One region of the Luteibacter sp. W1I16 genome, then DNA from elsewhere that is predicted to be linked to it. Evidence: riboswitches for the same ligand, from Rfam matches in the RefSeq annotation. Region 1 holds a riboswitch; each other region holds the start of a gene.
What was found. A riboswitch is a leader RNA that binds a small molecule or an ion and turns the genes downstream of it on or off. The one in region 1 is predicted to bind cobalamin.
Positions count from the first base shown of each region.

Region 1 (9,618 bases):
GGGTCTTGTCCTTCGCGCCTGCGTTCAGCACCGTGCCATTCACCAGGCCGCAGCCGGTGATGGGGTTGGCGATGCCACGCCGGTTGTCTGTGATCCACGGACAATTAGCCGACCCGGAATAGCCAATATCGCGCTCATGATTGGTCGTGGTGTGGCCGTACAAGGCGTTGACTGTCAGGTCATCGGTGATATAGCCGGTGTACTTGCCAATGTATACGTCACCGCCAGGGGCCGACCCCGCGCCTGCGTCGAAATTCTTGAGATTGTCCGTACCCAGGTAATTGCCTCGGCTCCGGGTGGCGTAATCGTAGGCATAGACGCTACGCTCGGTGTTGGTTTTGTCGCCGAGGCCAGTCAACTCAAGCAGGTGGTTGTCGGTGATATTCCAATCGATCTTGCCCAACCACTTGGTCGCCTTCTGCGACTGGTTCGTGCGCTGCGGAGCAAGGATGCTGCTCGTCGTGGTCGTATTCGTACGAGTGAAGTCACCCGCACCGAAGAAGAACAGCTTGTCCTTGATCAACGGACCACTGATATAGGCGGTGTACTGCGTATCGCTGCGTTCGTTGCCGCCACGGTTCTGGAACAGCTGACCGTTCGTGCGATAGATATTGCGCGGCGACTGCCGTGCGCCGTTCGGCTGGATATACATGCCGACGCCGCCCTTCCATGTGTTACCGCCACGCTTGGATACGATGTTGATAACGCCGCCCGTGGAACGGCCGTATTCCGCGCCATAGCCACCGGTGAAGATCTGTTGCTGGTCGATCGCATCGTAGGGCAGGCTCGTGAAGCCGAGGCCGGTAAGCGCGTTCGTGACCGAGTAACCGTTGATGTAGTACTGGTTTTCCGAGGCCGACGAACCACCGAACGAGGCCACGTTACCGTAGCGGCTGTCTCCGGAGATGACGCCCGGCGCGAGCAGCGCGGCGGCGGTGACGTCACGTGCGAGCGGTAGTTTCTGCAGCTGTTCCGAAGTGAGCACGGTACGCGAGTCGACCTGGGACACGTCGATCGCGGGCAGCACGTTGCCGGTGACCTGCACTCCTTCGAGGTTCTGCGCCTCGGTGGTGGTAGTCGAAGCGCCTGCGAAGGACACGTCGACACCGCCACCCAGATTCACCTGGACATTGTCGCGGGTCTCGACGGGCTGGCCGCCGCGCTCCACGGTGACCTTGTAGCGGCCGACCGGCAGCGAACTTGCGCGGTAGCGGCCATCGGCGTCGACGCCGACGTCGCGTGTAAGGCCGGTATCCAGGTTCTGCAGGTGGATGACGGCACCTTCCGGCTGCGCGACGCGGCCGAAGACGACACCGGAAGCATTGGACTGGGCGAGCACGGCGCCGCTGGCGAAGCAGAGGGCGAGCGCGGTGCAAAGGGTCGATCGGCGCAGGGCGCCGGTACGCTTGGTGGAACGCTGCATGTTTTGTCTCCCCGATAAACAGCAAGTAAGCCGGCCACAAGAGGCGGCCGAACTCGTTTTCGACGCCGTCCCATGGGCCCCGGTGCCCATCCCCCCCGGGATGCGGCTCTGGCTGCTCATGCTCCCCGTGCGCAACTTCTTGCGCCCAACGGCTATCAGTTGCGGTTGTAATCGAATTATTTTGCGCTCGTCAAGTGCGCGTTAAGGATTTCGTTAAGCCGCCGTGACAGTTCGGCCCCCTCCCGGTACCATCGGCGGGTTCGGGTGTCCCGACCGGCCAAGGCCGGGGAGGATGAAACGGGAAGCCGGTGCGCCACTTCGTGGCAAGGCCGGCACTGCCCCCGCAACGGTAAGCGTCCATCCGAGTGGGTCGTCAGACCTTTCTCATGGAACCGGCCTCACGCCACTGCGCAAGCGGGAAGGCACCGGTTCCCGCCACTTCGGTGGCTGGCGCGAGTCCGGAGACCGGCCCGATGAACGTCCCGCCCCTGTGGCGGGCGTCCCTGTTTCGGTCGATTCGCGGAGGGCGGATCCGGGCAGCCACCGGGTTTCCGCCCGTTCGCCGTTCGTCGCACGTCCTCCTCGAGCGTCCTTCGCACATTGCCGCCCGGCGGCTGAGGAAGACGGTTCCATGAAGAAGACCCTGCTCGCGGCGGCCCTGTTGTTGTCCATCGCCGCGGCCCACGCCGCCGACGAAGGCGCGCCCGATCGCCTCGATCCTGTCGTGGTCACGGCCAATCGCGTCGCGACGCCCCTGGACGAGGTGCTCGCTCCGGTCACCGTGATCACCCGCGAGGACATCGAGCGCCTGCAGCCGGTGAGCGTGCAGGACCTCCTCACCGGCCTGCCAGGCGTGACGATCGCCAATGCGGGTGGCATCGGCCAGCAAACCTCCTTGTTCATGCGCGGCACGAACTCCTCGCACACGCTGGTGCTTCTGGACGGCGTGCGCGTGGGCACCGTGGGCGCAGGCCTGCCTGCCTACGAGCAACTTCCCGTGGAGCAGATCGACCACATCGAGATCGTCCGTGGCCCGCGCTCGGCCCTGTACGGCTCGGACGCGATCGGCGGCGTCATCCAGATCTTCACCCGCAACGGCCAGGCCGGCGAAGCGCCCACGCCGACGCTTTCGTTGACCGGTGGTAGCCATGGCTATTCGGCGGGCCAGGCCGGGCTATCGGGCGGGACCCGCAACGGCTGGTACAACGCCAGCCTCGGCGAGCAGTACACGGCGGGAATCAACGCCTGTCGCATCGGCGCCGCGGCCGCGTTCGCCGGCTGTTTCACCGACGAACCGGACCACGATGCCTCCCGCACTTACAACGGTGCGCTGTTCGGCGGCTATCGCTGGGACGACGGCACGGAATTGACCGGCAGCTGGCTGCGCAGCAAGGGCGACATAGAGTACGACGGTGACTTCCAGAACCTCACCCGGCGTTCGCAACAGGTGGCCGGCACGAAGCTGGCCTTCGACGTGCTGGCGAACTGGCGCATGGCGCTCAGCCTGGGCCAGAACCAGGACCGCGCCGACAATTACCTCAACGGGGCGGACAAGACGCTCGATTTCGTGCACTACGGCCTGGACAAGGCGCGCGTCGGTTACCTCTACTCGAAGCGTAACCAGGCGTCGTGGCAGAACGACTTCACCCTCGCGAAGGGCCAGACGCTGAGCGCGGGCGTCGACTTCCAGCAGGAAAAGCTGAAGAGCGATACGGACTATCTGAAGGACTCGCGCAACAACACGGGCGTATTCGCGCTCTACCAGGGTCTGTTCGGCCCGCATGAGATCCAGCTGTCGGCGCGCCACGACCACAACACCCAGTTCGGCAACCACACGACCGGCTCGGCGGCTTACGGCTTCCGCTTCGACAACGGCATGAAGATCACCGCGTCGTACGGCACGGCCTTCCATGCGCCCACGTTCAACGACGAGTTCTACCCTTACGGCGCACCGGTGAACCTGAACCCGGAGACCTCGCGCACGGCGGAGATCGGCCTCTCTGCGCGGCCTGGTATCTGGAACTGGGCGGTGAACGCCTACCAGACCACGGTCGACGACCTGATCGGTTTCGACGCCAACTTCCTGCCGGTGAACGTGAGCAAGGCGCGCATCCGGGGCCTGGAGGGACAGGTCGGCGCCGATGTCGATGGTTGGCACGTGCGGGCCTACGGCACGCTCCAGCAGCCGGAGAACCGCGACTCGGGAGTGCAGGAGGGCAATCTCCTGGCGCGCCGTCCGGAGCGCACCGCGCGGGTCGACCTCGACAAGGACCTGGGCCGCTTCACCGTCGGTGGCTCGGTCTACGCGGCCGGTTACAGCTACGACGACGCGGCCAACACCCGCCGGCTCGGCGGTTACACCACGGCCGACCTCCGCGCGACGTGGCACGTGGACACGGACTGGAGCGTGCAGGGGCGCGTCGCCAACGTCGCGGACAAGCGCTACGAGACCGCCGCGTTCTACAACCAGCTGGGGCGCACGGTTTACCTGACCGTCCGTTTCGCCCCCGGCCACTGACGCGCCGCCGCATGAACGGGGGACCCCTGCCTTCCGGCAGGGCCCCCACTAAAGGCACACGCGACGAAGCAAGCGGAACGTCATAAAGTTCGCGGGCGCGGGGAGCCTTCCCGCGATCACAGGAAGTGTCGTGAACTTTTTTGCACCATTCATTCGCCGGCCGATCGGTACCTCGTTGCTCGCGGCGGGCCTGACCCTCGCCGGCGCGATCGCATACATGCTGCTGGGCGTCGCCGCGTTGCCTTCGATCGAGGTACCGGCGGTCTTTATCCAGGCGCAGATGCCCGGCGCCAACGCACAGACCATGGCGTCGACCGTCATCGCGCCGCTGGAGCGCCACCTGGGACAGATCCCGGGCGTCGACCAGATGTACTCCAACAGCACGGAGAACTCCGGCTTCGTCCGCGTCCGCTTCAACATGGACCGCTCGACGGACGCGGCCGCCCGCGACGTGCAGGCCGCGATCAACGCGGCGGCGGCCGACCTTCCCGCCGGGATGCCCTCGCCGCCGCAGTACTTCAAGTTCGATACCGGACAGATCCCGGTGCTGCTGGTCGCGATGACCTCCAAGACCATGCCGCCCGACAAGCTCTACGACGTGGTGGACACGCTGATCCGCCCCGCCGTGGCGCAGATCGACGGCGTTTCACGGGTGCAGGTGTTCGGTGGCACGCCCCATGCGGTGCGTATCGAGCTGGACACGAACGCCCTCGCGGCGAAGCGGCTGACCGCGAACGACGTCTCGAACGCCTTGCAGGCCGCCAACGTGAACTCGCCGCAAGGCGTGCTCTCCGATGGAGAGACGCAGATGACGGTGATCGCGAACGACGGCCTGCGCGACCCGAAGGACTTCGCCAACATCCTGATCGCCATGCGCGACGGGGTGCCGGTACGGCTCTCGGACATCGCCAATGTCCACAGCGGCCAGCAGGACCAGTACCAGGCCGCCTGGTTCCAGGGCGAGCGCTCGGTCACCATGCAGATCAGCAAGCGCCCGGAGGCGAACTCCATCGCCACCGCGGAAGCCATCCGTGCGGCGTTGCCGCGGTTCCAGGCGTTGCTGCCGGCGGATGCGAAGGTCACGCCGATCTTCGACCTGACCCAGACCACGCAGTCCGCGCTGCACGAGGTCAAGGTCGCGCTGATGATCAGTATCGTCATGGTCATCATGGTGATGCTGGTGTTCCTGCGCCGCCTGGGACCGACGATGATCGCCACGCTCAGCGTGCCGCTATCGCTGGCCGGCGCTTTCGTGGTGATGTGGACGCTCGGCTATACGCTGAACACGATGTCGCTGATGGCGCTGGTGCTGTGCATCGGCTTCGTCGTCGATGATGCCATCGTGGTTATCGAGAACATCGTCCGGCACATGGAAAACGGTGCGAAACCCATGGCCGCGGCAATGGAAGGCGTTCGCGAGATCGGTTTCACGGTGATATCCATCACGCTGTCGCTGGTAGCGGTGTTCGCGCCGCTGCTGTTCGGCAACAACATGATCACCAAACTGCTGCGCGAGTTCTCGGTGACGCTCGCGGCGGCCGTGCTGATCTCGGCGGTGGTGTCGCTGACGCTGACCCCGGCCCTGTGCGCGCACTACCTCAAGCACGACGCGCCCGATCGCAAGGCGAGCCGTTGGGAGCTGGCACTGGAGCGCTTCGACCGGGGCTTCCTCGGGGTCTACCAGCGCGCGCTCGACTGGGCGATGCGTCATCGCCGCCTGATGCGCTGGCAGCCGTTGATCCTGCTCGCCGCGACGGTGGTCCTGGCCATCGCCGTGGTGAAGACGGCCGGCGGCAACTTCATGCCCGACGAGGACACCGGCATGCTGCAGGCGCAGATCAGCGCCGACGCCAACATCTCGCCCGATGAGATGACGCGCCGCCTGAAGCGGGTCAGCGAGTTGATGCAGAACGACAGCACGGTGGCGGACGTCACCACGATCCTCGGTGGCGACAACGGCGGCGCCGTGGGCAACCAGGGCCTGATGTTCGTCGACCTCAAGCCCAAGGGCAGCGGCCCGGGCCAGCGCAAGGAATCCATCAAGGAGATCATGGACAGGCTGGGCAAGGAGTACGAGAAGTTCTCCGATGTCCAGGTCTTCATGAACCCCGTGCAGTTCCTCGGCGGTGGCGGCGGTAACAGCAATCGCGGCCAGTATTCGTTCCAGCTGATCAGCACCAGCGGCGAGGACCTGCAGCCCTCGGTGCTGAAGCTCGTGCGCCAGATGCGCAACATGAAGGAGTTCCGCGACGTCGGCAGCGACTTCGACATCGTCGGCAAGCAGCAGATGGTGAAGGTCGACCGTGATGCGGCCTCGCGCCTCCAGGTGGGCATGGGCATGATCGACTCGGCCCTGTTCAACGCCTTCGGCCAGCGCCAGGTCTCGATCATCTATTCGGACATCAACCAGTACTGGGTGGTGTTGACGGCCGCGGCCGCCCAGACCCTGAGCCCGGACGCCTTGCTCAACACCTACGTGAAGAACAACGTGGGCACGATGATCCCCCTTTCTGCCGTGGCCAGGATCGCGCCGGTCGCGGTGCCCAGCGCCGTAACCCACCAGAACCAGCTCGAATCGGCGGACATCACCTACAACCTCGCGCCGAAAATCACGGCGGACAAGGGCAATACCCTGGTCGAACAGGCGGTGCACGCGATCAACCTGCCCGAAGGCGTGCGAATGGATTTCACCGGCGCGAACCAGCGCCTGCGTGACGCGCAGTCGAACGGCATGGTGCTGCTGATCGGCGCGATCCTCGCGGTCTACATCGTGCTCGGCATCCTGTACGAGAGCCTGGGCCATCCGCTGACCATCATCTCGACCTTGCCGGCCGCGGGCGCTGGCGCCTTCCTCGCCATGCTGGTCACGCAGACCCAGCTCACCCTCATGGCGATCATCTCGGTGTTGCTGTTGATCGGCATCGTGAAGAAGAACGCGATCCTCATGGTCGACTTCGCCCTGGTCGCACAGCGGGAGCACGGGATGTCACCCGTGGAAGCCATCCGCCAAGCGGCGCTGGTGCGTTTCCGCCCGATCACGATGACCACCCTGGTGGCGATGGGCGCGGCCTTGCCGCTGGCGATCGGCTTCGGCGTGGGTTCCGAGATGCGCCGGCCGCTGGGTATCGCCATCGTTGGCGGCTTGCTCGTCTCGCAGCTGCTCACCTTGCTCAGCACACCCGCGATCTACCTGTGGAACCACGATCGCAAGGAACGCAAATACCGTCGCAAGCTAAAGCGCCGGTACAAGCGCTGGTTGAAGATCCGCAAGGCTAGATAAAACTGCTGGAGCCCAGCTACGGGATGGGAGCCCAAGCTACGGCAACAGGGTGGGAGCTCCGATAACATGGTGAGAGCTCCGACAACATGGTGGGAGCCGACCTTGTCGGCGATCCCGCGGCAGCGGGCCAGGTTGCGGCAAGCACCCATCGCCGCTGAAGCGGCTCCCACCCTAAGCTTCGCTGCCCGCGCGTGCCGCGAGCACACGCACATAGTCGCGCACGTCTTCGGGCCACTCCTGGGTAAGAGCTTCGAACCGCTCGGTCTCGTGACGATGGAAAGCACGCGAGGCTTCTTCGTACCCGGGCAGGTTGCCCGCAAGCGCCGACATCACGCGGTCCACCGCTTCGCGCGCCTGCCGCGCGCGATCGGCTGGCGCACCGTCGCGGCTGGCCACTTCGACGAGACGGCGCAGGGCCACGGATGCACCGCCAGGCTGGCCCGCCAGCCATTCCCAGTGACGCGGAAGGAGGGTCACCTCACGCGCCACGACGCCCAGCTTCGGCCGGCCCGGACCGCGCTTCGCGACGGAGTCGGGCCCCGGCAGCCGCGCGAGCACATCGTGGACGGTGCCACGGTAGTCGATATCGACGGGCCGGCCGGTGCTGTCGTCGTAAACCAGTGGCGTGGCACCGGGATCGTTGTCGAGTGCGATCTTGCAACGTTCGGCCACGGCGGCGAGCGAGCCCGCCGCGAGGCGCCGATGTTCGAGGAAGGCGGTGTAGGTAGCCATGGATGCGGTCGTCGATACGAAGTCGTGCATATATTACCCGGGTCAAATATGAGGTCAATACCTCCGGGTAAAAACTTCCCACGGCCTGGTTGGCGGTTCCTCGACGATCCAGACGCAAACCTGGAGAACGTTCCTACGCGACGCCCCACGCGTAGGAATCCATCGCGAGCACGCCGTAGGTAATGCCACCATCGATCGCCATCGGCATATCGCCCCGCGCCGCGCCCACCGCCACCAGCAAGGGCAGGTAATGCTCTTCGGTAGGATGGGCGCGGATGGCGCTCGGAGCGAGGCGGCGATAGTCGACCAGCGCATCGACCTGCCCCGACAGCACGGCCTCGCGGCTCCACGCCGCGAACTCCTTCGCGTAGGCCGCCGATTCGCCCGAACGGCGAACCTCGTGCAGATTATGGGTGAGACTGCCGGACCCCACCACGGCGACGCCCCGATCCCGCAACGGCGCCAGTGCCTTGCCGAGGCGCAGGGCGCCGGCGGCGTCGAGGTTGTGTGGCATCGAGACCTGGATCACCGGCGTGTCAGCGTCGGGCCGCAAGTAACGCAGGGGCACCCAGGCCCCATGGTCGTAGCCGCGCTCGGCATCGACCATCGCGGCGAAACCGTTATCGATAAGCAGCGAGACCGTTTCGGCGGCGAGCGCGGGCGATCCCTGCGACGGGTAGGTGAGGCTGTAGAGCGGTGGCGGGAAACCGCCGAAGTCATGGATCGTCTCCGGCCATGGCGCTCCGGTCACGCGGATGCCGCAGGTCTGCCAATGCGGCGAAACCACGACGATGGCGCTGGCACTGGCCAGCCGCTCACCTAGTTCGGTCAACCGTGATCCCAGCAAGCCGGGTTCGAGGGCGAAGGTGGGTGCACCGTGGGAGACGAAGATGGCGGGGGCGCGGAACATGGGGATCACCGGGGGACGTGGCGCGATGCCACCTCCCTCCAATGTAGGCGCCACGCGTCATTGGATAAATCGCCGTGCGGCGAACGCAATGACTCCCGGCGTGAACGACGCCCGCGGCGTACGAACCCGCAAGGTACAAGTAGCTTGGTGGAACTGCCTTGGTGGGAGCCGACCCTGTCGGCGATGGAGTGCTTGCCTCAGTCTGGCCCGCTGCCGCGGGATCGCCGACAGGGTCGGCTCCCACCAGGTGGCTTCTAGTTGGGCCCCATCAACTAGGTGGGCCCCATCAAGTAGTTGGCTCCTACCGAGCTGCCTCTCGCTGACCTCAAGCGGGTTCCAGTGCTTCCAGGGCCACCGGGCGGGAGAAGAAGTAGCCCTGCATCGCCTCGCAGCCTTCGGCCAGCAACCAGCGGCGCTGGCAGTCGGTCTCCACGCCTTCGGCCACGACCTCCAGGTTGAGGCTGCGTGCGAGGAAGACGATGGATCGGCAGATGGATGCGTCCACGTCGTCCTGCAGCAAGCTCGCCGTGAAGTGCCGGTCGATCTTGATCCTGTCCAGCGGCAGGCGCGACAGGTAGGTCAGGTTGGAATAGCCCGTGCCGAAATCGTCGAGCGCGATGCTGACTCCCATCGCGCGCAGTTCGTGCAACGTGCGTATCGCACGCTCGGGCTCGGTCATGAACGCGCTCTCGGTCAGTTCCAGTTCCAGCAGCGAAGCACTCGCCCCCGTCTCGGCCAGCGCCTGCCGCACCTCG
Region 1 is NZ_JBNDJJ010000001.1:2,321,498-2,331,115, reverse strand. It holds gene QFZ41_RS10355 (TonB-dependent receptor) at 1-1,423, opposite strand, end outside; cobalamin riboswitch at 1,670-1,911, shown strand; gene QFZ41_RS10350 (TonB-dependent receptor domain-containing protein) at 2,055-3,941, shown strand; gene QFZ41_RS10345 (efflux RND transporter permease subunit) at 4,072-7,221, shown strand; gene QFZ41_RS10340 (DUF2239 family protein) at 7,393-7,953, opposite strand; gene QFZ41_RS10335 (DODA-type extradiol aromatic ring-opening family dioxygenase) at 8,087-8,863, opposite strand; gene QFZ41_RS10330 (bifunctional diguanylate cyclase/phosphodiesterase) at 9,189-9,618, opposite strand, start outside.

Region 2 (9,618 bases), 320 kb from region 1:
GGCGCGGAAGCGCAGCGTGATGTCGGACGAACTGCCGATCACGGCCTCCAGCAGGGGCACGGCGGCTTCGTAATCGCCGGCATAGGCGACCTGCCAGGCTTCGAGATAGCGCAGGTGGGCCCGCTGTGCCGCGCTCAGCCGCGCGGCGTCGTGGCCGAGCCGGGCCACGGTGTCCATGAAGGCGGGGTGGTCGGAGGTCTTGGTGGCATCGGCGCGCGCGAGGGTCGCGGTCGCGTCCTCGCCCGGCGTGAGCTGAGCGAATGCGGCGCCGGCGTACGCCGCCAGCGTGAATGCGATCATCCATCCCAGCCTGCGTCCGATGCGACCGTTCATGCCACCGTGGCCTCGCGCTCAGGCGTCCGAGGGATCGGGAACGGCGGGTGTCTCGGGTACGTCCTTCGCGGGCGCTTCGGACTCTTCCTCGCTCTGCGGCGTATCGCCGAGCTGGATACTGTTGAAGGTGCCGGGCGCGACGCGGTCGCGCAGTGCTTTCTCGTCACCGGCGAGGATCGCGGCGGCCAGCGCGCCGTCTACGGCGGCCTCGGCCAGTTCATGGGCCAGTTCGGCCGGACCGGCGGCGCGCAACGTGGCGTCGCCACCCATGCGCTCCAGGAAATCGATAACGTCAGACATGTGTGCCCCTTGATGAGACGCCGGACGACCTCCCCCGGTCCCCGTGCGCGTGGCGATCATAGCGCGGTGGGGCGCGGGCCGTCGGTTCGGGCCGTCCATGGCGCCATTTGCCCCCGGAATGCCATGAAGGGGCCCCAGGCATGGCCGCCGGCGGCCCCACGCTGTCCCGACCATCCAGGGGGACGTCCGACCATGCACCGAACGCCAGGGCTCGACTCGCTCCGCGCCGCCGCCATCGCCTGGGTGATGCTTTTCCATAGCTATCTCGTCGGTGGGTTGGGCGAGGGGTTTTCCGCATTGGAACAGTCCGGCTGGATGGGCGTCGACCTGTTCTTCGTGCTCAGCGGCTACCTCATCGGCTCCCAGGTGCTGAAATCCCTCGCCGCCACGGGGCGGCTGGACTTCGCCGCCTTTTACGGCCGGCGTGCGGCGCGCATCCTGCCCGCGTTCTTCGCGGTGCTCGCGCTGTACGTGCTGTGGCCGGCGTGGCGGGAAACGCCGGGGATGCAGCCGCTATGGCAGTTCCCGACCTTCACCTTCAACCTGCTGTTCGACAACGGCGACAACTACGCCTTCTCCCACGTGTGGTCGTTGTGCGTGGAAGAGCACTTCTACCTGTTGTTTCCCATTCTCGCCTTCATCCTCGCGCGCAAGCCCGCCGCATGGAAGTTCGCCGTCGTCGGCGCCGTGGTCGCCGCCGGCGGCATGCTCGTGCGCGGATGGTCGTGGACGCACTGGTTCGCGCCGGCGCTGGCGGCGGGCGAGAACGTCGGCACCGTCTACCTGCGTTACCTGTACTACCCGACGTGGGCCCGCCTCGATGGGCTGCTGGCCGGTGTCGCACTGGCCGCCTGCGGCGTGTACCGTCCGCAGGCCATGGCATGGTTGCGTACGCGGGTGAACGGCTTGCTCATCCTCGGGATGCTCCTGCTCGCGGCCGCCCTCGTGCTTTTCGACGGCGCGCGCACGGCATTCTGGCCCTGCGTCGCGGGCTACCCGTTGATCGCGCTGGCGATGGCCGCCTTCGTGGCCGCGGCCAGTGGCGATACCTGGCTGGCGCGGCTGGATATCCCGGGCGCGGGCTGGCTGGCCCGCGCCTCCTACAGTCTCTATCTCAGCCACAAGGGCGTCTTCCACCTCGTGCAAACGGCTCTGGACGGCCAACTGGCCGACCACCGGTTCCTGCGTTTCGCCATCTATGCGGCCGCGACCCTGGCCGGTGGCGCCGTCTTGCATTACACGGTGGAGCGGCCCTTCCTGCGCTGGCGCGACAAGCGCGCCGCGCGTTCGGATACACTGTCGCCGCCCAAGGTGATCCACGGCGTTCGCGCCGGGGATTGAAACGGGAATCCGGTGACGTGCGTGGCCCGACAAGGCCGCCACCATTCCGGAGCTGCCCCCGCAACGGTAGGCGAGCAAAAGGTCGGCATCGAGCCACTGTGCCAAGGCATGGGAAGGCGCCGTCCCCGCAGGGATTCCCTGCGCTCGCGAGCCCGGAGACCGGCCTCGAGGTACACCGGACAGGCGGAGGGCCATGTCGTGGGTGGCCGACAGCCTTCCGCCGCCGGCGATCCCCGCCATCCCGCTTCCCGTCCCTCGCCATTCATGCCGCGCGGGTAGGCGCGGTGAGCAGGGAGTCACCCCGTGTCATTTCGTTCCTCCAGCCTCGCGGTCGCCATCGCGGTGGCTTTCCTCACGCCGGCCGCGGCGTTCGCCGATGCGTCCACCGACCTCGACCAGGTCGTCGTCACCGCCAGCCGCACCGACCAGACCCTCAACCAGGTGCTCGCCGCCTCCACGGTGATCGACCGGGCCGAGATCGAGCGGTTGCAACCGCGATCGCTGGCCGACCTGCTGCGCGGCACGCCCGGTGTTTCGATCGCCAACAACGGTGGGCCCGGCAAGGCCACCTCCGTGTTCCTGCGCGGTACCGAGGCGGACCACGTGCTCGTGCTGGTGGACGGCGTGAAGATCGGCTCGGCCACGTCCGGCACCGCGGCGTTGCAGGATATTCCGGTCGACCAGATCGAACGCATCGAGATCGTGCGCGGCCCGTATTCGAGCCTGTATGGCTCCGACGCCCTCGGCGGTGTCATCCAGATTTTCACCCGCCATCCCGAGGGTGGCTTCGTTCCCCATTTCTCCGTGGGCGTGGGCAGCTACGACACGCTGCGCGGTTCGGCGGGCTTCGCTGGCCGCGGTACCCGGGGCTGGTACGCGGTGGAGGCGAGCCACGACCAGACCGATGGCATCAACGCCTGCCGGGGCAAACCCAGTCCGGGCGGTGGCGGCTGCTTCACCTATGAACCGGACAAGGACGGCTACCGCAACAACGCGCTGTCGTTGAAAGGCGGCTGGCGATTCGACGAGCAATGGGATGCGGACGCCAGTGCCACGCGCACGGAGGGACGTAACCACTACGACGGCACCAGCAGCAACTTCGCCGAATCGGCCACTCAGGTCGTCGGTGGGCGCGTGCGCTACAAGCCGTCGCAGGACATGCTGTTCACTGCCAACCTGGGCCGCAGCGAAGACCTGTCCACCGATTACGAGAACGGCGTCTACGCCGATACGTTCAATACGCATCGCGACGTCGCCTCGATGCAGGCCGATCTGGGCCGCGTGGGCGGCGCCGCCGGTCTCACCACGCTCGGCTTCGACTGGCAACGCGACCGTGTCGTGGGTAACACCGATTACCTCGTGGACGCGCGGCGCAATCACGCTTTATTCGCGCAGTGGCAGCAGGAGTTCGGGGCCAGTTCGGTGCAGGGCAGCCTGCGTCGCGACGAGAACAGCCAGTTCGGTGGAAAGACCACCGGTAGCCTGCAGTACGGCTATGCGCTGACGAAAACCCTGCGCGTCACGGGTAGCTACGGCACCGCGTTCAAGGCGCCGACCTTCAACGATCTCTACTACCCCGACTACGGCAACCCCGACCTCGGCCCCGAGACCTCGCGGAACTGGGAACTGGGTGTGCGCGGCACGCCCGGCTGGGGCAACTGGTCGATCAACGCCTTCCAGAACAAGATCGACCACCTGATCGTGTTCGACTCCGGCCTGAGCGGACCGTTGTTCCCCTTTGGCGGGGCGAACAACATCGACCGTTCGCGTATTCGCGGAGCCGAACTGGCGGCGGACACGACCCTAGGTGACTGGCGGCTCGCCGGCAACGCGACATGGTTGCAGCCGGAAGACGATAGCGACGATGCCTCGCATGGCAACCTGTTGCCACGCCGCGCGCGCCGCACCGCGCATGTGGATGTCGACCGCAGCTTCGGCGCATTCAGCGCCGGTGCGAGCGTGTTCGCCTCCGGTTACCGCTACGACGATACCGCCAATGCCCACCGGCTCGGCGGCTATGCGTTGACCGACCTGCGCATGGCATACGCCTTCGACGCGGCATGGAAGGTCGAGCTTTCGGCCAACAACGTCTTCGACCGCCATTACGAGACGGCCCGTTACTTCAACCAGCCGGGCCGCAACTGGATGCTCACGCTGTGCTACCAGCCCCGTTCATAACCGTGCATACATCGAGGACTATCCGATGAAACCGCTTTCGCGTCCCCTGTTCACCGCTGTCGCCGCGTTGTTCGCCTTGCTCATGATCGGTACGCGTTTCTCTCATTTCGGGGACGCGCTGCACCTCCCCGATGCCTCGATGGGGTTGTTCTTCCTGGGCGGCATTTACCTGCGCAAACATCTGGCCTTCCTCGGCTTCGTGCTGCTTTCGGTGCTGATCGACTGGTATTCGGTGAGTTATGCCGGGGTGAGTGACTTCTGCATCACCGTGGCCTACTCATTCCTGCCGCTGGCCTATGCGGTGCTGTGGTACGCGGGGCGGTTCCTCGCGCCACGCTTCGACGGATCGCTTGCCTCGCATGCGATGGTGTTCGCGGGCATCGTGGTCAGCGCCACGCTCTCCTATGCGATCTCCAACGGCGCGTTCTACTGGCTGGGTGGGCGTTATACCGATCCGAACATGGCCCAATACGTGCAGCGCTTCGCCCAGTGGGCACCGCTGTTCGTTCGCGCGGCGTCGGGTTACGTGCTCGCGGCACAGCTGGTCCAGGCCCTGGTGTTCCGCTTCGCTCCACGTGCGGACGACGGCAAGACGGCAAGCGCATGAACGACGCGGTGCCATGGCAGGATATGGACGAGGATGCGCGCCATCGGGATCGGATGCGCCGCAAGAAGGAGTTGATCGACCGGCGCATCGCCAAGGCGACGATCGACCGCGGCGTGCTGGTGGTGAACACCGGCAACGGCAAGGGAAAGAGTTCGTCGGGCTTCGGTATGCTGGCGCGGTCACTCGGCCACGGATTCCGCTGTGGCGTCGTGCAGTTCATCAAGGGTAGTTTCTCCACCGGCGAGGAGGCGTTTTTCCGTATGTTCGAGGACGGCCCGCTGGACTATCACGTGATGGGCGAGGGCTACACCTGGGAGACCCAGGACAAGGCGCGCGACGTGGCCGCGGCGATGGCGGCGTGGGAGGTGGCCGAAGGCATGCTTCGCGATGCCACCTATGATTTCGTGCTGCTCGACGAGCTCAACATCGCCCTGGTGAAGCGCTACATCCCACTCGACCGCGTGCTGGAAGCCCTGCGCCTGCGGCCCGAACGGCAGCATGTCGTCATCACCGGCCGTGGCGCGCCCGATGAACTCGTCGCCGCCGCCGACACCGTCACGGAGATGCGCGTGATCAAGCACGCTTACCAGGCAGGCATCCGCGCGCAGAAGGGCGTCGAGCTGTGAGCCGTACCTGTCCCGCGTTGCTGGTTTCCGCGCCTGCGTCGGGGCAGGGCAAGACCAGCGTCACCGCCGCGCTCGCCCGCGCCCATGCGCGGCGGGGACGCCGCGTGCGCGTGTTCAAGACGGGACCGGATTTCCTCGATCCGATGATTCTCGAACGGGCAAGCGGAGCGCCCGTATACCAGCTAGACCCCTGGATGGGTGGGGACGACGACGTTCGCGCACGGCTTCATGCCGCCGCGGGCGAGGCGGACCTGATCCTCGTCGAGGGTGTGATGGGCCTGTTCGATGGTGCGCCGTCGAGTGCGGACCTGGCCATGGCTTTTGACTTGCCGGTGATGGCGGTGATCGACGGCAGCGCCATGGCGCAGACGTTCGGCGCGCTGGCCCATGGGCTGGCGAGCTACCGGCCCGGCTTGCACGTGCAAGGTGTGCTCGCCAATCGCGTGGGCGGCGAGTACCACGCGGGATTGTTGCGCGACAGCCTGCCCCCGGGCATGGCGTGGTACGGCGCATTGCCGCGCGACGCGGCCATGGCCTTGCCGGAGCGGCATCTGGGTCTCGTCGCGGCGGCGGAACTGGCCGATCTGGATGCGCGGCTGGATGCGCTGGCGGATGCGCTACTTGCGCAGGGGCCGGTCGATCTGCCGCCTCCCGTCGTCTTCGATGCGCCGCCATCGATCGTCTCTTCGGTACGCCTGGACGGCGTACGCATCGCCATCGCGCGCGATGCGGCCTTCGCCTTTCTTTATCCCGCCAACCTCGACGTGCTTCGCGACGCGGGTGCGGACCTGTGTTTCTTCTCTCCCGTGGCGGGCGATCCGCTGCCCGGATGCGATGCGGCCTGGTTGCCCGGCGGTTATCCCGAACTGCATATCGACGCGCTCGCCGCACGCGACGACCTGCGTCGCGATCTGCGCGCGCACGTCGATGCGGGCCGTCCGCTGCTCGCCGAGTGCGGTGGACTGCTCTACGCGCTGGACCGCCTCGCCGATCGCGATGGCCATGAAGGTGCGATGGCGGGCTTGGTGCGTGGCCACGCCGCGATTCAGCCGCGGCTGGCGGCGCTGGGCATGCAGGCCGTCGAGTTGCCGGAGGGAAGCCTGCGTGGCCACTCGTTCCACTACGCGCAGGCGACGATGGAGGCGACGCCGCTGGCCGTGGCAAGCAATCCCCATGGCGGCCCCACGGCGGAGAAGGTCTATCGCCGCGCACGCATGACGGCGAGCTTCGTGCACTTCTACTTTCCGTCGAATCCCGACGCGGCGTGCCGGCTCTTCCTGCGATGACGATGTTGCTGGCGATGTTGCTGGCCCTGGTGCTGGATGCCGTCTTCGGCGAACCACGACGCTTCCATCCGCTGGTCGGCTTCGGTGTGCTGTCCAATACGGTCGAGCGCCGGCTTCATGCCGACCGTCGTATGGCGGGTGTCGCCGCGTGGACGCTCGCCGTGCTCCTGCCGGTGGCATCGCTCTGCGGACTACGCGCCGTGTCACCGCCGCTCGTGGCCTTTGCCCTCGACGTGCTCGTGCTGTACTTCGCCCTGGGCCGACACAGCCTCGCCGAACACGCGCGGCCGGTGGCTGCCGCCTTGCGCGATAGCGATCTGCCACGGGCGCGTGCCGCCGTGGGCCGCATGGTGAGCCGCGACACGGACGCATTGGATGCCACGCATGTCGCCGCGGCCGGTACCGAGTCGGTGCTGGAGAATGGCCACGATGCCGTGTTCGGCACGCTGTTCTGGTTCGCCGTGCTCGGCGCGCCCGGGGCCTTGTTGTTCCGCCTGGCCAATACGTTGGACGCGATGTGGGGCTACCGGAGCGCTCGCTACGAGCATTTTGGCTGGGCCGCGGCGCGGGCCGACGACATGCTCGGTTACGTACCGGCCCGGCTCACCGCGCTCAGCTATGCCGCCGTGGGCGATGCCGTCACGGCTCTCCATTGCTGGCGCACGCAAGCCCCATCATGGGACAGCCCCAACGCGGGGCCGGTGATGGCTTCCGGCGCGGGTGCGTTGCGTGTGCGCCTGGGTGGCCCGGCTCCTTATCACGGCCGCTGGGAAGACCGGCCCGTGCTTGGCAAAGGCGAGGCGCCCGACGCGTCCTCGATAGTCCGTGCATTGCGTCTGGTGGATCGCGCGGTCGTCGCCTGGATGGCCGTCGTACTGTTGGTGGGAGTGGCGGCGCATGCTTGAACACGGTGGACGTCTTGGACGCGCCGCACGCGAGTTCGGCATCCCACGTGAGGAATGGCTCGACCTGTCGACGGGGGTGAGTCCTCGTGGGTGGCCCGTGCCTCCGGTGCCGGCCGACTCGTGGCGGCGTCTTCCCGAGGACGACGATGGCCTCCTGGAGGCCGCGCGCGCTTACTACGGCACGCCACATTTGCTGCCGGTCGCTGGATCGCAAGCCGCCATCGCGGCTCTGCCGAGACTGCGTGCGCGTTCGCGCGTGGGCGTGATCGCACCCAGCTATGCGGAGCACGCGCACGCGTGGCGGCAAGCGGGCCACGATGTCGTGGCACTGCCGCTTCCGGAGCTGCTCGCACGCGCTTCGGAATTCGACGTCGTCATCGTGATCCGCCCGAACAATCCCACCGGTACGTACCTCGACAGCGAGACCCTGTTGGCCTTGCACTCCAGGTTGTCCAGGCCTGCTGTTGTGGGAGCCGCTGCCGTGGTTGAGCCTGCTCTTGTGGGAGCCGCTTCAGCGGCGATCCCGCGGCAGCGGGCCAATTCGAGTCAAGCACCCATCGCCGCTGAAGCGGCTCCCACAAGAGCAGGCCCCATGGTAAGCAACGAGCCTTGGCTCGTGGTGGATGAGGCTTTCATCGACGCACGGCCGGACGAAAGCCTGGTGCCGTATGTACGTGACGGTTTAATCGTCCTTCGCTCCGTCGGCAAATTCTTTGGCCTGGCGGGCGCGCGTGCGGGGTTCGTCGCCGCAAGCCCCGCCTTGCTCGACGCATTGGCGGAAGTGCTCGGCCCGTGGACACTGACCGGGCCGACCCGGCATGTGGTGACACAGGCACTGATGGATCGCGCATGGCAGGCATCGGCGCGCGCATGGCTGCACGAGACATCCGCACGCCTGCGCGACCTGCTGACGAAGCACGGCCTGCGTCCATCCGGTGGCTGTGAATTCTTCCAGTACTGCGAGCGAGCGAACGCGAAGGGTCTGCACCGGTTGCTGGCGCGACACGCGATCCTCGTCCGGCATTTCGACGCCCCGCAGGCCCTGCGTTTCGGCTTGCCCGCGGATGACGACGCTTTCGCGCGACTGGATCGTGTGCTCACGGAGCTCGTGCGGTGAGCGCCCGTGTACTCATGGTGCAAGGTTGCACCTCCGACGCGGGCAAGAGCACCGTCGTCGCCGCCCTTTGCCGTTGGCTGCATCGCCGTGGTGTCGCCGTCGCGCCGTTCAAGCCGCAGAACATGGCGCTCAATTCCGCCGTGACGGTGGATGGCGGCGAGATAGGCCGCGCACAGGCCGTGCAGGCGCAGGCGGCAGGCGTCCCTCCGCATACCGATTTCAATCCGGTGCTATTGAAACCGAACAGCGATACCGGTGCCCAGGTGATCGTGCACGGACATGCCATCGGCAACATGGATGCCGTCGGTTACCACGCCTACAAACGCGTAGCCATGGAGGCCGTGCTTGCATCGCATGCGCGCCTGGTGAGCGGTACGAAGCGTTGGTGGTCGAGGGCGCGGGCAGTCCGGCCGAGATCAACCTGCGCGACCGCGACATCGCGAACATGGGCTACGCCGAGGCGGTGGATTGTCCGGTCGTGCTCGTCGCGGACATCGATCGCGGCGGCGTTTTCGCGCACCTTGTCGGTACCCTTGCCTTGCTCTCCGAAAGCGAGCGCGCACGCGTCATCGGCTTCGTCATCAACCGGTTCCGTGGTGACATCGCCTTGCTGCAGCCGGGGCTGGACTGGCTGGAGCGCGAAACCGGCAAACCGGTGCTCGGCGTATTGCCCTATCTGCATGGACTGATCCTGGAAGCGGAGGATGCGTTGCCGAGACATCGCAGCGATCGTCCATCGGGCGCGTTGCGCGTGGCGGTGCCCGCGCTGCCGCGGATCAGCAACCACACCGATCTCGATGCGCTGCGCTCGCATCCAGAGGTCGACTGTTTTTTCGTCGGTCCTGGTGACGCGTTCCCGGCCTGCGACCTGATCGTGCTGCCCGGGTCCAAGTCGACCCGCGCCGATCTCGCCTGGTTGCGTGCA
Region 2 is NZ_JBNDJJ010000001.1:2,640,790-2,650,407, forward strand. It holds gene QFZ41_RS11590 (diguanylate cyclase) at 1-333, opposite strand, end outside; gene QFZ41_RS11595 (hypothetical protein) at 352-633, opposite strand; partial or broken gene QFZ41_RS11600 (acyltransferase family protein) at 826-1,902, shown strand; cobalamin riboswitch at 1,926-2,156, shown strand; gene btuB (TonB-dependent vitamin B12 receptor) at 2,278-4,152, shown strand; gene QFZ41_RS11610 (hypothetical protein) at 4,178-4,759, shown strand; gene cobO (cob(I)yrinic acid a,c-diamide adenosyltransferase) at 4,783-5,385, shown strand; gene QFZ41_RS11620 (cobyrinate a,c-diamide synthase) at 5,382-6,671, shown strand; gene cbiB (adenosylcobinamide-phosphate synthase CbiB) at 6,668-7,576, shown strand; gene QFZ41_RS11630 (threonine-phosphate decarboxylase) at 7,569-8,693, shown strand; partial or broken gene QFZ41_RS11635 (cobyric acid synthase) at 8,708-9,618, shown strand, end outside.
Region 2: another riboswitch for cobalamin. It lies ahead of btuB (TonB-dependent vitamin B12 receptor); the one in region 1 lies ahead of QFZ41_RS10350 (TonB-dependent receptor domain-containing protein).

Region 3 (9,618 bases), 280 kb from region 1:
GCAGTTCCTCGTTGGTATGCGGGCCGTACGCGTCGGAGGTATCCCAGAAGGTGATGCCCAGTTCCAGCGCGCGTTCCAGCGTGGCGACCGATTCCTTCTCGTCGCTGGCGCCGTAGAACTCGCTCATGCCCATGCAGCCGAGGCCGAGGATCGAGACCTCGGGACCGTGCGTGCCTAGTTTGCGGGTGATCATGCGTGTTTCCTTCGTTTCGAGGGGACGTTCGCCGTCGCCGCCGGTGTCACGGGCGGTTCGGCGGGCAGGGGGATGGGTTCATCGGGATAGATCGAGCGGTACAGGGCGATCTTCTCGTCCAGCCGCACGATCGTCTCGGTCAGTTCGGTGAGCTGGCTGCGCAGGTAGGCGGCGTGCCGGGCGAGCAGGTCGCCGCGCAGGCGGATGCTTTCGGGGGTTTCGCCCAGGCGGCGTAAACGCACGTATTCCTGGATGTCGCGCATCGACATGCCGGTGCCGCGCAGGCGCAGCACGAAGTCGATGAGGCGCATCTCGGCGTCGCCGTAGACACGCTGTCCGCCGCGCCTCGGCACCGGGTCGATCAGGCCGATCTGCTCGTAGTAGCGCAGTGTATGGGTGGTCAGGCCGGTGGCGAGGGCGGCCTCGGCGATGGTCTTCGAATGGGGCATTCGAAGAGCGTACGCCTTCGAGTGCGCTCTAAGTCAACAGGGGCGAGGGCAGCGGCTGCACCGGGGTGGGCTTATGGTCGCCGTCGAGCGCGATCATGGTGAAGGTCCCACGGGTGCACAGTTCACGCGCGCCGGAGATGAGGTCCTCGGTGTACATCGCCACGTCGATCTTCATTGAGGTGCGGCCCACCGACACGACGGTGGCGATGAGTTCCACCATCTGGCCCTTGCGCACGGGCACGTGGAAGTCGACCTGCTCGGAACGTGCGGTAACCACGATCTGCCGCGAGTAACGCGAGGCGGCGAGGAAGGCGGCCTTGTCCATCCACGCCAGCGCCTGGCCGCCGAAGAGCGTGCCGAGGTGGTTGGTGTGGTCGGGGAAGACGATCTCGAGGACGCGGGCCTCGGTGGGGCGGTCGATGGGGGGCATGTTGGGGCTGTGTCTTCAGGGGTGGGGGAGACCATCCTATCGCTGGGCCGGAGAAGAGCATCGCGGACAGGGTCCGCTCCCACCGGAGCGTCGGTGCGGTGCTCTGGTGGGAGCCGACCCTGTCGGCGATGCTTCTGACAGGTGCGACTAGAACGACTGGTCGAACGCCACCTCGCCCTGCACGCCCACCTGGTACGATGAAACGCGCCGTTCGAAGAAGTTCGTCAGTTCCTGCACGTCCTGCAGGTCCATGAAGTCGAACGGGTTCTTCGCGCCGTACTTCTTCGGCATGTCGAGCTGCACCAGGCGCTGGTCGGCGCAGTACTCCAGGTACTGGCGCATGTCGTTCACGGAGAGTCCGGCCACGCCACCGGAGAGCACGTCCGCCGCGAACTGCGTTTCGCAGGCGATGGCGTCTTCCAGCATCGCCTCCACCTGCTGGCGCATGTCGTCGTCGAACAGGTCGGGCTCCTGCTCGCGCACGGTACGCACCACCTCGAAGGCGAAGGCCATGTGCCCGGACTCGTCGCGGAACACCCAGTTGGTGCCCGAGGCCAGGCCATGCAGCAGGCCGCGCGAACGCAGGTAGTACACGTAGGCGAAGGCGGCGAAGAAGAACAGGCCTTCGATGCACGCGGCGAAGCAGATCAGGTTGAGCAGGAACTGGCGGCGGTGTTCGCGCGTCTCCAGGCGGTTGATGTCCTGGATGGAGTCGATCCACTTGAAACAGAACTCGCCCTTCTGCCGGATCGAGGGAATGCTCTCGATCGCGGCGAAGGCCTTGTTCCGTTCCGATGGCTCGGGGATGTAGGTGTCCAACAGGGTGAGGTAGAACTGCACGTGCAGCGCTTCCTCGTACAGCTGGCGCGAGAGGAACATCCGCGCCTCGGGCGAGTTCACGTGCTGGTAGAGATTCAGCACGAGGTTGTTCGACACGATCGTGTCGCCCGTGGCGAAGAACGCGACGAGGCGATGGATCAGGTGGCGATCCGCGTCGGACATTTTCGCCTTGAGGTCGGTCACGTCGAGCGAGAAATCCACTTCCTCCACCGTCCACGTATTGCGGATGGCGGCGCGATACATCTCGTAGAACTGCGGATACTTCATCGGCCGCAGTGTCAATTCGAAACCGGGATCGAGGATGTGGGTATCGCGGGTGATCGGTGAAGCGGACATCGGGTACCTCGGAAAATGTGAGTAGCTTCTTTCTTTTTACTGGCAGGCTTCGCAGTACTCGGGGTTCTCGAGCGAGCAGAACACCGCGGCCTCGGCCTGCTCCTGCGCATCGGCGACCGGCGCGGAAGGCGTGGGCAGGGAGGCCGCCGACGAACTCACCGTGGTCTTCGCGATGCGCGTCGCGGGACGCGAGCGCAGGTAGTACGTCGTCTTGATGCCCGACTTCCACGCGTACATGTACATCGAGGAAAGCTGCCCGATGTTCGGGTTTTCCATGAACAGGTTCAGCGACTGGCTCTGGTCGATATAGGCGCCGCGGGCGGCGGCGAGATCGATCAGGGCCTTCTGCGGCAGTTCCCAGGTGGTGCGATACACCGCGCGCAGTTCCGCGGGGATGGCCGCGATACCCTGTACCGACCCTTCCGCCAGCTTGATCTGGTCGCGGATATCGGCGGTCCACAGCCCCAGCGTCTTCAACTCGTCGACGAGGTAGCGATTCACCACGAGGAAGTCGCCCGACAGCGTCTCGCGCTTGAACAGGTTCGACACCTGCGGCTCGATGCATTCGTAGCAGCCGGCGATCGACGCGATCGTCGCGGTGGGCGCGATGGCGATCAGCAGCGAGTTACGCAGGCCCTTGGCCTTGATCTTCTCGCGCAGTTCGGCCCAGCGGCCGTCCTTGCCGGCCGGCGTGGCGGCCGGCCAATAGTCGAACTGCAACTCGCCGTTGGCCGCGCGGCTTTCCTCGAACCCGGGATGCGGGCCGTCGCGTTCGGCGATCTCGTTGGACATGGACAACGCGTGGAAATAGATCTCCTCCGCGATGCGCGTGGACAACGCGCGTGCCTCGTCTGAATCGAACGGCAGGCGCAGCTTGAAGAAGACGTCCTGCAGGCCCATCACGCCCAGGCCGACCGGACGCCACTTCACGTTCGCCGTCTTCGCCGAGGCGATCGGGTAGAAGTTGAGATCGATCACGCGGTTCAGCTGGCGCACGGCCGTGCGCACGGTGGTCGACAGCTTCTCGTAGTCGAACTGGCCGTCCACCACGTGGCGGGCGAGGTTGATCGAGCCGAGGTTGCACACCGCCGTCTCGCCTTCCGAGGTCACTTCGAGGATCTCGGTGCAGAGGTTCGACAGGTGGATGACGTTCTCGGGACGCGCGGTCTGGTTGCTGGTCGCGTTCGAGCGATCCTTGAAGGTCATCCAGCCGTTACCGGTCTGCGCCAGCGAGCGCAGCATGCGCGCGTAGAGTTCGCGCGCCTTGATCGTCTTCACCGCCAGGCCATCGGCTTCGGCTTTCTCATAGGCGGCGTCGAAGGTGGCGCCCCAGGTATCGACGAAATGCGGGACGATCTTCGGGTCGAACAGCGACCAGTCGCCGTCCGTCTCCACGCGGCGCATGAAGAGGTCCGGTACCCAGTTGGCGAGGTTGAGGTTGTGCGTGCGGCGGGCGTCGTCGCCGGTGTTCTCGCGCAGTTCGAGGAACTCCTCGATGTCGGCGTGCCACGATTCCAGGTATACGCAGGCGGCGCCCTTGCGCTTGCCGCCCTGGTTGACGGCGGCCACGGAAGCGTCGAGCGTCTTCAGCCACGGCACGAGGCCGTTGGAATGGCCGTTGGTCCCCTTGATCAAGGAGCCGCGCGAGCGGATGCGCGAATAGGCGAGGCCGATGCCACCGGCGAACTTCGACAACTGGGCGACATCACCGTACTTGGCGTAGATGGATTCCAAGGCGTCCTGCGGCGAATCGAGCAGGAAGCACGACGACAGCTGTTCATGGGCCGTGCCGGCGTTGAACAGGGTGGGCGAGCTGGCCAGGTATTCCAGCGACGAGAGCATGCGGTACAACTCCAGCGTCTCGGCCACGTCGTTGCCGCCGAGCGCGCAGGCGATCCGCATGAAGAAGTACTGCGGCGTCTCGATGACGAAGCGCTTGGTCGGATGGCGCAGCAGGTAACGGTCATAGACCGTGCGCAGGCCGAAGTATTCGAAGCGGCGCGAGGCCGTGGTATCGATCGCGTCGTTGAGCTTGCGCGCGTTCACCTGCACGAAATCGCGCAGGCGTTCGTTGAGGATACCGAGGTCGAAACCGGTGGAGATCGACTGCGAGAACGACTGGATGTCCTGGTCGGACACCTCCTTGTCGATGAAGGCGGCGAGCAGGCGCGCGGCCAGCTGGCCGTACTCCGGTTCCTCGGCGGTGAGCGCCGCGGCGGTGCGGATCGACAGCTGGTCGAGTTCCTGGGTGGTCGCGCCGTCGTAGAGGCCGCCGATCGTCTTCAGCGCCACGCGCATCGGATCGACGGCGTACAGGCCATCGGCGCTGCGGGTCACCGCGCGCACGATCTTGTTCACGTCGACGACTTCCTGGCCACCGTTGCGCTTGGTCACGCGCATCTGGCCGGGGTTGTGCGGCGGGGTGAGGGCGAAGGCGGGTGGCGCGTCGTTGCGGTAGCCGGCGGCGGGCGCCTTGCCGGCGGTCGGAGAAGGAATGGCGGCCGGGTCGGCCGTCTCGGTGCGCTCGCGCGCTGCGGAATCCATCGTGGTCATGTGTGGCGTGCCCCAAGGCCTGGTTCAAACTCCCGTTCCCTCGGACGGGGCTCGAAGTGGCCAGGCAATGCGGGAAAGGCCGGGACGGAGCCCGCCCAAGGCGGCTCCGGTCCGCGACGTGCTTCCCCGCGGAAGCCGTCACCACAATCGATACCGATCAGGTACCGACTGTTGGCAGGTCTTCGGACTCGTGGACGAGGGCCTTGGAGGCCCGGCCTACCCGTCGCTTCCCAGTCGCCGAGGACCAGTGCATAGAACGGGATCGTTTCCACTTACCGCTGCGGGGCAGTTCCGGATTCGCACCGGATTCCCTATTAAGTCCGACGGGCAGTCGCGCCTCTCCGGACACCAACGGGACACACGATATAGGCGATCCCATGGGCGGTCAACACAAGATGTGGTGTAAACGACGCAACTGCCGGTTCGTTCAGGACTTGTGAAGGCGTTCTACACAAAGTGCATGAACCCACGACGATAAACTCCGCTCCCCACCCCGGATCAATCACAGGCTCGATGCCCTCACCATTCGCATTGCAGGACAATGAACTGATCGCCCGGGCGTTCGACGCCGCGCCTTACGGCCTCGCCGCCCTTTCTCCCAAGGGTGAACTCCTGTACGCCAATGCCTGGGCCAGGGCTCGCCTGCCTGATGGCGAATTCCTGGCCATCTGGAACCCTGCCGGCCGGACCTGGTTCGAGGCGGAATTGCCGAACCTGGCCGCGAGCGGCATGCGTACCGCGGAACTGAGCTCCGTCGACGGATCGCCCTGGCGCGTGTGCATGGAACGCTGGGATGGGACGGCCATCGTGTCGATGCAGCCGGCCGCCGAGGAAGACCAGGGCTGGCGCAGCGCCGGAGGCGGCCCCGGGCTCGCGCTCGACCTGACCCAGGACCAGTTGCGCCAAGCGCAGAAAATGGACGCGATCGGCAAGTTGACCGGCGGCGTCGCCCACGATTTCAATAATCTCCTGCAGGTGATCAGCGGAAACCTGCAGCTTCTCGCGTCCGACGTGGCCGGCAATGCACGCGCCGAACGGCGTCTCTCCAACGCGATGGCCGGCGTGACACGCGGCAGCAAGCTGGCCGCGCAACTGCTCGCCTTCGGCCGGCGCCAGCCACTGGCACCGAAGGTCGTGAACGTCGGGCGCTTCATCCGCGACATGGATGAACTGCTGCGCCGCGCGCTGGGCGAGGCGATCGAGATCGAGACGGTGGTCGCCGGCGGCCTGTGGAACACGCTGGTCGACCCAGGCAACGTCGAAAACGCGCTGCTCAACCTGGCGCTCAACGCGCGCGACGCGATGGACGGACGTGGCAAGCTCACCATCGAGGCAGGCAACGCCTTGCTCGACAGTGCCTACGCGTCCGCCCACGGCGACCTGCGTCCCGGCCAGTACGTGATGATCGCCGTGACCGATACCGGCGGCGGCATCCCTCCGGAGATCATCGACCAGGTGTTCGAGCCGTTCTTCACCACCAAGCCGGAAGGACGCGGTACCGGGCTCGGCCTCTCGATGGTCTACGGCTTCGTGAAGCAGTCCGGCGGCCACGTGAAGATATACAGCGAGCCCGGCGAAGGCACCACGGTGAAGATCTACCTGCCACGCTGCGTGCAGAGCGAAGACCGCCTCGTGGATATCGACGAGGAAGCCGTGCGTGGCGGCGACGAGACGATCCTCGTCGTGGAAGACGACGACGCGGTCCGCGAAACGGTCGTCGGCATGCTCGGCGATCTCGGCTACCGCGTGCTGAAGGCGCGCGATGCATCCAGTGCGCTGTCGATCGTGGAAAGCGGCATCGCGATCGACCTGCTATTCACCGACGTGGTGATGCCCGGCACGTTGCGCAGCCCGGAGCTGGCGCGCAAGGCGATGGAACGGCAGCCGGGCATCGCGGTGCTGTTCACCTCGGGCTACACCGAGAACGCCATCGTGCACGGCGGCCGCCTCGACGAAGGCGTGGAATTGTTGAGCAAGCCGTATACGAAGGAGCAACTGGCACGGCGCGTGCGGCACATGCTGGCCGCGCGCGTGCCGCGCCCGACGGCGGAGATCGCGCCCGCGCCGATGGCGGGAGCGTCGCCGGCGCCCTCGGCATCGTTGCGTGTGCTGGTGGTCGAGGACGACGCGCTGATACGGATGTCCATCTGCGAGATGCTGGAAAGCCGCGGGCACGTCGCGTTCGAGGCCGGCGATGGCAACGAGGCCTTGCGTCTGCACGTCTCCGAGCCGATCGATGTGCTTCTCGCGGATGTCGGACTACCGGGGATGAATGGCGTGGATCTGGCGGAGCGGTTACGCGAAACGCAGCCTGGCCTGCCGGTGATCTATGCCACCGGCGACCACACGGCGAACGGCGTGGAGTGCGACGCGCGCACGCGGATCATCGTGAAGCCGTACGGGGTGGCCGACCTGATGGATGCGATCGGGCGGATCATGGGCCGGTAGAGCATCGCCGGCCAGCCGGCTTCCCACCAGAGCCGGAGGCATCCCCGCTCTGGTGGGAAGCCGGCTCGCCGGCGATACGGCCCGCCTCACGGCAACATCTGCCACGTCACGGCAACATATGCCCGCCCGTCACCCCATACGTCTCCCCGGTGATGAAGCTCGCCTCCTGGCTCGCCAGCAGCACGTAGACCGGCGCGCACTCCACCGGCTGCCCGGGTCGCTTCAGGGGAACGTTCTTGCCAAATTCCACCACCTTCTCCTGCGGTTGCCCGCCGCTGGGTTGCAGCGGCGTCCACACCGGCCCCGGCGCCACCGCGTTCACGCGAATGCCCTTTTCCGCCGCCTGCTTGGCCAGCGCCTTGGTGAACGCCACGATCGCGGCCTTGGTCGGCGCGTAATCCAGCAGGATGTCCGACGGTTCGTAGGCCTGGATCGAGGCCGTGTTGAGGATGGCCGCGCCCGGCGGCATATGCGGCAGGGCCGCCTTGGTCAGCCAGAACATGGCGAAGACATTGGTGCGGAACGTCGCCTCGAATGCGGCGCTATCCAGCTCGTCGATCGACTTCGCGTACTGTTGCCGGCCGGCGATGTTGGCCAGGATATCCAGGCCGCCGAGCTCCTTCACGGCCCTCGCGACGAGGTCCTTGCAGAACGCCTCGTCCTTCAGGTCGCCAGGCATGCCCACGACGGTGTGACCCTCGCCGGTGAGCAAGGCGATGACCTCGTCGGCATCCTTCTGTTCCGAGGGCAGGTAGTTGATCACGACGTCCGCGCCCTCGCGTGCGAAGGCGATGGCCGCCGCACGCCCGATACCGGAATCGCCGCCGGTCACCAGCGCCTTGCGGCCCTTGAGGCGGCCGTTGCCGCGGTAACTGGTCTCGCCGTGGTCCGGCTTGGGCACCATTTCCCTGGCCAGGCCCGGCGCGGGCTGCGGCTGCTTTGAAAAATCAGGCTGCGGATACTGGGTGCGCGGGTCGCGCATGGCGTACGGATCGTTCTTGGCTGGATTGGCCATGGGAGGGTCCTCATCGGTGGTGAGGCCCTCAGGTTTACGGGCCGGGGTGTCCATACCCCGTCCACGTCATGTCACTTCCCCATGCCGACCATCTTCTTGCCCTGCTTCAGCACGGCGTCGCACGCCTTGCGGGTGAGCTGGGCCTTGAGGTCGCCGGCGCCGGCCGCGCCCGAGCCGCCGCCGGAAAGATCCAGGGTCTTGCCGTCGCTGGACTTCAGAAGGCCCTTCGCGCCGTCGAGGTAACCCTTGTCCTGCGTGGGGGCGGGCGTGGACGGGGTGGCCTGGCCACCGAGCTTGCCCAGCAGCTGGTCCTTCACGCCGGCCGCGCCGCTTTCGCCACCGAGGTAGTTGTTGCTCATGCAGTACTGCAAGATACCGGCGGCGTTGCCCATGCTGCCTGATGCGAGCGAGCCGCCACCGCCGCCCATCATGCCTTTCAGGCTGTCCAGTTGCATGGCGGAGGCCGAAGTGGCGGCGAGCGTGGTGGCGAGCGCGATACCGGCGATCAGGGTCTTCATGACATGGCTCCGGGGAATTCGAGGTGGGGAAGGGATAAACCTTGATGCGTTAGATGGATGTAAGGACGGCTGGCCGATATGCTCCCTCGCGTCCTGCGCCAAAGGAAGATCCATTGCCCATTCGCACTTACGCCGCTTGTGTCCTTCTGTTCGCCGCACCGCTCACGCGTGCTTCCGTCAGCCTCACCACGCCGCGTGTCGAACGCACCGACACGCCCGGTTACGTCGACGTGGCCAGGCCCCGGTTCTCTTGGATCGTGCACAGCGACACCGGTGGCACCGTCCAGACGGGCTATCGCATCGTGGTGACGCATGGAGGCGAGACGGTATGGAACAGTGGCGATGTCGCTGGTGCGCGGCCGTTCGACATCGACTACGCCGGTCCTTCGTTGGCTCCCGGCGAACGCTATGAATGGCGTGCGGATGTCCATACCTCCCAGGGCGATGCCAGCGTGGCTTCGCATTTCGACACGGCGCTGGACGAGGCCGGATGGCACGGCGCGCGATGGATCGGCAAGGGTGACGACACGCTTCCCGCGCCGCTGCTCCGCAAGACCTTCCACGTCGACGGGGGCGTGGCGCGCGCGACGTTGTACATCGCCGCCGGCGGTTATGCCGACCTGACGATCGATGGCAAGCCGGTGAGCGATGCGGTGCTTGGTCCAGGCTTCACCGACTACGGAAAGCGCGTGGAGGTAGTGGCGAACGAGATCGCCCTCGCGCCCGGCGAGCACACGCTCGGTGCGGAACTGGGCCGCGGCTTCCATGGACTCACCAACCCGAATGTATGGCACTGGGAGCGGGCGCCGTGGCATGGACGTCCACGGATGCGCGCG
Region 3 is NZ_JBNDJJ010000001.1:2,597,480-2,607,097, forward strand. It holds gene QFZ41_RS11435 (aldo/keto reductase) at 1-193, opposite strand, end outside; gene QFZ41_RS11440 (MerR family transcriptional regulator) at 190-642, opposite strand; gene QFZ41_RS11445 (acyl-CoA thioesterase) at 671-1,072, opposite strand; gene QFZ41_RS11450 (ribonucleotide-diphosphate reductase subunit beta) at 1,220-2,248, opposite strand; gene QFZ41_RS11455 (ribonucleoside-diphosphate reductase subunit alpha) at 2,285-4,801, opposite strand; cobalamin riboswitch at 4,958-5,169, opposite strand; gene QFZ41_RS11460 (response regulator) at 5,315-7,249, shown strand; gene QFZ41_RS11465 (SDR family oxidoreductase) at 7,356-8,264, opposite strand; gene QFZ41_RS11470 (DUF2501 domain-containing protein) at 8,336-8,782, opposite strand; gene QFZ41_RS11475 (family 78 glycoside hydrolase catalytic domain) at 8,896-9,618, shown strand, end outside.
Region 3: another riboswitch for cobalamin. It lies ahead of QFZ41_RS11455 (ribonucleoside-diphosphate reductase subunit alpha); the one in region 1 lies ahead of QFZ41_RS10350 (TonB-dependent receptor domain-containing protein).